One region of the Pseudogemmobacter blasticus genome, then DNA from elsewhere that is predicted to be linked to it. Evidence: riboswitches for the same ligand, from Rfam matches in the RefSeq annotation. Region 1 holds a riboswitch; each other region holds the start of a gene.
What was found. A riboswitch is a leader RNA that binds a small molecule or an ion and turns the genes downstream of it on or off. The one in region 1 is predicted to bind cobalamin.
Positions count from the first base shown of each region.

Region 2: another riboswitch for cobalamin. It lies ahead of B6K69_RS13590 (ATP-binding cassette domain-containing protein); the one in region 1 lies ahead of B6K69_RS05190 (TonB-dependent receptor plug domain-containing protein).
Region 3: another riboswitch for cobalamin. It lies ahead of B6K69_RS12315 (cobyrinate a,c-diamide synthase); the one in region 1 lies ahead of B6K69_RS05190 (TonB-dependent receptor plug domain-containing protein).

Region 1 covers NZ_CP020470.1:1,072,488-1,074,681, forward strand. The annotation lists gene B6K69_RS05190 (TonB-dependent receptor plug domain-containing protein) at 1-1,085, opposite strand, end outside; cobalamin riboswitch at 1,225-1,413, opposite strand; gene B6K69_RS05200 (amidase) at 1,587-2,194, shown strand, end outside.
Region 2 covers NZ_CP020470.1:2,785,242-2,787,435, reverse strand. The annotation lists gene B6K69_RS13595 (DUF2946 family protein) at 24-425, opposite strand; gene B6K69_RS13590 (ATP-binding cassette domain-containing protein) at 499-1,251, opposite strand; cobalamin riboswitch at 1,284-1,499, opposite strand; gene B6K69_RS13585 (response regulator transcription factor) at 1,604-2,194, opposite strand, start outside.
Region 3 covers NZ_CP020470.1:2,533,439-2,535,632, reverse strand. The annotation lists partial or broken gene B6K69_RS12325 (MDR/zinc-dependent alcohol dehydrogenase-like family protein) at 5-433, opposite strand; gene B6K69_RS12320 (SDR family NAD(P)-dependent oxidoreductase) at 461-892, shown strand; cobalamin riboswitch at 1,038-1,222, shown strand; gene B6K69_RS12315 (cobyrinate a,c-diamide synthase) at 1,358-2,194, shown strand, end outside.

The sequences.
Region 1 (2,194 bases):
GATTTCGTGGTTGCCTTGCCGCCATCAAGCGCGGTGCCGAAGATCGAGGTGCTGGAGCCGTCGAAGGTTTCCTTGGTGCGGTCCAGACCCCAGTTCAGCGAAAGCTGTTCGCTGGCCTTCCACTTGCCCAGATAGGCAAGCTGTTCGCGGCCCCCGTCGAAGCTGGTCTCGGAATACCAGCCGGTCGGATAGCTGTAGTCGCGCTTGGAATCGGTATGGGCGTAGGACAGTTCATGCGTGACCGCCCCGGTTTGCAGTTCCGCAAAGATGCGGCCGCCGCGCAGCTTGCCGTTTTCGATATTGCCGTTGTCGGCGGTCTGGTCATCGAATTCGGTGAAGCTGTCCCGGTGAAGCAGGCTCATGCCGATGCGCAGGGTATCGGACACCTGATAGGCGCCGAAGAACGTCAGCGTGGTTGAGCGGAAGGCGTCATCCTCGGTGCCATAGGCATAGGAGGAGATGCCGTCGGTGATGGTGCGGCTGGCCGAGAAGGCCAGTTCGACGCGGTCGGTCTTCATCGCCACCGAGGCGGTGCCGCTGTAGGTGGCGTTCGATCCGGCCTCGACGCCGATCTGGGCCGAGGTGCCCTCTTCCGTGGCGCGGAAGGTGGTGATGTCAACCACGCCGCCGATGGCTTCCGACCCGAACAGCGCCGATTGCGAGCCGCGCAGCACCTCGATGCGGGAAATGCCGCCCGAGGTGGTGGAGCCGAAGTCATAGGCGCATTGGGTGCCCGAGGGATCGGACACGTCGATGCCGTCGATGCGGACGCCGATATAGGGGCCGGACAGGCCGCGCAGGCGCAGCGCGGTCGAGGTGCCAAGGCCGCCGTTGCGCGACATGCTGACGCCCGGCAGGCGGGCCAGCAGCGTGGCGACCGACTGGTCGCCGGATTTCTTCAGGTCATCGGCGGTGACGACATCGACCGTCGCGCCGGTGCGGCCCAGTTCGACCGGCTCGGTGCTGGCGGTGATGGTGATGGTGCCCAGCAGAAGGGAATCGTCATCGTCGGCGGCCAGCGCCGGCGCGGCGAGGCCCGAGGCGGCCAGCGCGGAAATCAGGGCGATGCGGGAAATGCCATACATGGCGGTCTTTGCCTTTCCGGTTGGGCCGCAGCCGCGGCCCGCAAGATGCGTTCTGTCCTGGGAAAGGCTGCCCTTTCCGCCGACGGTGAGTTCGTCACCTCTGGCGGAATCCGCCTGCCGTGGCGCGCCCCGCGCCGCGGTAAGGGTGATCACCCTGGCAGGTCTCCTGGCTTGCGGGTCGGGGCTTTGACGGGCCTTCCCGGGGATTTCCCCAGTGGCATGTGCCGTCATCGCTCGCCGCTTACAGTTGCGGGGGCAGCCGCGGAATTGCACCGCATTCCCTTTTCATCCGGTTTTCAGGCCGGAACCTAAGGCCAGCCCTGCATACCCGGCGCGGCGGCGCTGTCAAGCGCGGGGCTGACGCAGCGGCGCAGGTGCGACGCGGTGTGTCGCTTTCTGGCCGCGGGAGGGTGGCGGGAACAGCCCGGCAGATGACGGTGGCAGGCTGGACCGGGGGGCGTGGGGCGGTCAGCATGGCGGCGGAAGAACAGGAGAATCGGCATGATCGGCGATCTGGGCGCGGCGGATGCAACCGAACTGGCGGGGCTGGTGGCGACGGGCGAGGTGACGCCGGATGAGCTGCTGGATGCGGCGCTGGCGGCGGTCGAGGCGCGCAATCCGGCCCTGAACGCGGTGGTACTGGTGCAGGAAGAGGTGGCCCGGCGGTCGATCCGCGAAGGCTTGCCGCACGGGCCGTTCCGGGGCGTGCCGTTCCTGATCAAGGATCTGGGGGTGGAGGCGAAGGATTTTCCCAGCCACAACGGCAGCCGGCTGCTGGCCAACACCCGCTATTCCGGCGACAGCGCGATCTTCGCCCGGATGAAGGCGACCGGCGTCGTCACCTTTGGCCGCACGACCAGCCCCGAAGGCGGCATCGGCGCGGCGACCGAGGCGGCGGTCTATGGCGGGCCGACGCGCAACCCGTGGAACACAGACCACACGCCGGGCGGATCGTCTGGCGGTGCGGGGGCGGCGGTGGCGGCGGGGATCGTGGCCTTTGCGCATGGATCGGACGGCGGCGGATCGGTGCGGATTCCGGCTTCGTCCTGCGGCCTCTTCGGCTTCAAGCCGACGCGGGCGCGGCTGCCGGATGGCCCCTATGCCGGCGA
Region 2 (2,194 bases), 1.7 Mb from region 1:
CCGTTGGTCTGGCTGAAGTGTGGTCAGGCAGTGATCCGGGTCGGGGGGCCGCGGATCAGGCGGGACAGGTCAAGCGGCTGCGGCACCCCGCGGGGCGCCGGCACGGGCAGCGACAGGCTGGCGACAAGACGCCCCGCCAGAACCGGCAGCGGGGGCGGATCGCCAAGCAGGGCGATGCCGGTCAGGCAGAAGGGGCAGCTTTGCGCGGGGTTGGCATCGGGCTTTTCGGTATCGCTGATCTCGCCGGTTTCAAGGTTCAGCAGGACCGTGCGCATACTGCCCTGCGAACAGAGCACGATTTCCAGCATCCCGTCGGCCAGACGGCCCGGCTGCAACGGGCGCAGCCCCAGCGACAGTTGCAGCGCAAGCAGCAGAACAAGGGCCGCCGTCAGCAGCCCCCGAAGGCGGGAGAAAAAACCCTTCACGACATTCATCAATACGAATGTTCGCACATCTGATGCCGGTGGACAATTTCCAGAATGTCGCAGGCGGTGGCCTTCAGCGGCCCCTTCGCCCGACAAGGCTTGCCGGGGACAGGGCGGCGGGGTCTTCGGTCAGGATGCGGCCGTGCTGAAGGCGGATCACCCGGTCAACCGCATCGGGAACCGGGGCGGTTTCGGGCAGCGCGCAGACGGCCGCCAGACCAAGGCGGCGCAGATGGTGCAGCAGCGCGGGCAGATGGCGGGCCTCGTCCGGGTCGGCGGGGCGATCCAGCACCACAAGCGCGGGGTCTTGCGCCAGGGCGCAGGCCAGGCGGGCAAGCTGCCGGTCGCCGGGGCGCAGCGTGCCGAAGCGGCGGCGGGCCAGCGGGGCAAGGTTCAGCCGCTCCAGCACCTCGGCCACGGCTTCGGCGTCGCGCCAGCCGGGGCGGCCGGTGGCGCGGCAGGCCTGCCGGCCAAGGGCGACAAGCTGGCGCAGGGTCAGGCCCGGATCGACCGGCGCTTGCAGCACGGCAGCCACGCTGCGCGCCGCCTCATGCGGCGGGATCAGCCAGAGGTCGCGCCCGTGCAGCAGGACGGCACCACGGGTTGGCGGCAGGGCGCGGCACAACAGCCGCAGCAGCACCGAGGTGCCCGCGCCGGGCGGCCCGGCCAGCCCCAGCACCTGCCCCGCCTGAACGGTGAAGCTGATGTCGGCAAGGGTCGGGCAGCCGCTGCGGGCAGCCCAGCCCACGCCGCGAAGCTGCAACAGGGCAGGCCGCGAAACGGGGCAGACAGGGGCCGCCGGGGGGCGGTGTCTTGGGTCGTCCATCGCAAGCTCCTTTCCGGGGCACCCCGCCCGGTGTGGTTGATCTGACGATGGCAGGTCTCCTGACTCGCGGGTCGTGGCTTCCCCCGCCTTCCCGGGCCCGCAATCGGGGGGCCCAGTGGCGATGGGGGTCGCTCGCCGCTTACAGTTGCGGGGGCAGTCACGGAATTGGCGCCGCCGGCACCGCACCGTGTTCCCTTTTCATCCGGTCAGCCCTTGCAGGCCGTCGGAACCATCCCGGACAGGGTGCCCCGGCAGGCCGTGGCGGGGCAAGCCCGGCTGCGACGCCTGTGGCGCCGCGCCCGACATGAGGCTGCGATGGCGTGACAGGATGCGGCGGTGCCCGGACCGGCGGTCAGGACAGCATCCGCGCCAGTTCGGCAATGTTGCGGGCGCCCATCTTGGCCAGCACGCGCGACCGATGCGCCTCGACCGTGCGCATCGAGATGCCAAGGTCATCGGCGATCTGCTTGTTCAGCCGGCCTTGCAGCATGAGGACCATCACCTCGACCTCGCGCGCCGACAGGCTGGCGCGGCGCTGTTCAAGGTTCAGCCGGTCGCGGGCGGCGGCCACGCGGTCGCGGCGCAGGGCGATGGCGCTGAGGGCAAGATCGACGATCTGGTTGTCGTTGAACGGCTTTTCCACGAAGTCGAAGGCGCCGGCCTTCAGGCTTTGCACCGCCAGCGGTACATCGGCGTGGCCGGTCAGGAAGATGACGGGCGGCAGCGCATCGACGCCGCCTTCCTGCGCCGACAGGGCATCCAGCACCTGCGGCCCCGACATCCCGTCCATCCGCACATCCAGGATCAGGCAGCCGCAACCGGGCTGCGGCCAGCCGGCCAGCAGCGCCTCGCCCGAGGGCCAGAGCCGGGTGGCGATGCCGCGCGATGCGAAGAGGAAGGCCAGCGCGTCACGCAGGGCTTCCTCGTCATCGACGATATGCAC
Region 3 (2,194 bases), 1.5 Mb from region 1:
CGGTTCAGGCGTTCACATCAACCACGACCCGGCCCTGCACCTCTCCCTTCAGGATCGCCGCGCCAAGCGCCGGAAGATCCGACAGCGCGGCAGGCCGGATCATCCAGGCCAGCAGATCCAGCGGCAGATCGCGGGCAATCCGGGCCCAGGCGTCGATGCGGCGTTCGGTCGGGCACATCACGCTGTCGATCCCCAGAAGATTGACGCCGCGCAGAAGGAAGGGGATCACCGTCGCCGGAAGCGCCGGGCCGCCCGCAAGCCCGACCGCCGCGACAGAGGCGCAATAGCGCATCTGCCCCAGAACCCGCGCCAGCATCGCGCCGCCAACCGCATCCACGCAACCGGCCCAGGTTTCTGCTTCCAGCGGGCGCTTGACGGTTTCAGACAGGTCTGCACGCGGCACGATGCGCTGCGCCCCAAGCGCGGTCAGGTAACCGACCCCCACAAATGGGATGAGGTGATGCGGCTCAACCTGACATCCTGCTATCTGATGTCGCGTCTGGCCGTTCGCCAGATGCGGCATCACCAGCGCGGCGGGGCGCTGGTGCATGTGTCCAGCGTATCGGGGTTCCGGGGTTTGCCCCGGGCCCATGCCTATTGCGCGGCCAAGGCCGGGATGATCAACCTGTCCAACGCCATGAGCTGCGCCTATGTCGGAGAGGGCATCCGTTCAAACGTCGTGGCCCCCGGATATATCGCGACCGGCATGGTGGGCGGCCTGCTGGACGGTTTCAACGACCCCGCCACAGCGCAGGCCATGTCGCCGATGCGACGCCCCGGCAGGCCGGAGGAAATCGCGAATGCGTGCCTGTTCCTTGCTTCGGACGAGGCCAGCTATTGCAGCGGCTCGGTCCTGGTGGTGGATGGTGGCATGACGGCAACGCAGGGATAGCAGGCAGGGCGGCCGCAGGACAGGCCCGCGCGCGGTCGCCACTCTCGCAGGATCAGCCGCTTGCAGCCGGGCCGGATTGCGGCCAATTGCAGCGGCATCCGGGGCTGGCTTGACAACCTGAACGCAACGGGCGCATCACCGCCCGGCTGGTGCCTGTCTTCGTGACAGGTGAAAAGGGAATGTGTCCGTGGCCGCCAGGCCCAGAACACAGCCGCCCCCGCGACCGTGACCGGACAGGTCACCCACCGCCACTGGCCCGACCGGCCGGGAAGGCAGGGTACCGCCAGGGGTAAGCCCCCCTGAGATCCGCAAGCCGGGAGACCTGCCAGCGCCGAACGACGCTGACCGGACGGGGTGTTCCGGTGTCGGGTCTGGCCGTGGCTGCACCCGCCCTTCCACCTTGTCCCTGAACATGAGGGACGACATGCCGCCTGAAACTCTTTCGCCGGTTCCGGGACTTTGGCCATGACGGCTTGGCCCGGGGGGCTGGTGATCGCGGCCCCGAATTCGGGCGCAGGCAAGACAACCGTGACGCTGGGCCTGTTGCGGGCCTTGCGCGATCGGGGGCTTGTCGTGCAGCCCTTCAAGAACGGTCCCGATTACATCGACACCGCCTTTCACGGCCTGGCAGCCGGACGGCCGTCCTTCAACCTTGATTCCTGGGCGATGGACCAAAGCCTGATGGATGCGGTCCGGCATCAGGCCGATGGCGCCGATCTGGTGATCGCCGAAGGCTCTATGGGTCTTTACGACGGCACCTCGAAGCCCGGGCGCCGCGGCCGCGGCTCATCCGCCGAAATGGCCCGGATTTGCGGTTGGCCTGTAGTTCTGGCGCTGAACGTCGAAGGCCAGGCACAATCGGCAGCGGCGGTTGCGCTGGGGTTCGCCCGCCACCCCGATGCGCCGCCGCTGGCGGGCGTGATCCTGAACAACGTCGCCGGTGCCCGGCATGAGGTGATGGTCCGCGAAGAGATGGCGCGACTGGACATTCCCGTGCTGGCCGCCCTGCCCCGCCGCAGCGATCTCAGCCTGCCGGAACGTCACCTTGGCCTGGTGCAGGCAGACGAACATCCCCGGCTTGAGGCGCTGATCGCCCGGCTGGGGGCCTTCGTGCGTGACCATGCCGATCTGGCCGCGCTGATCGGTGCCGCCCGATCAGCCGGCCCGCCCCCGGCCGGGGCCTGGCCCCTGCCGCCGGCGCAGCGCATCGCGCTGGCGCGCGACGTGGCGTTCTCTTTCGTCTACCGCCATCTGCTGGAAGGCTGGCGCCGGGCGGGGGCCGAAGTGCTGCCGTTCTCGCCT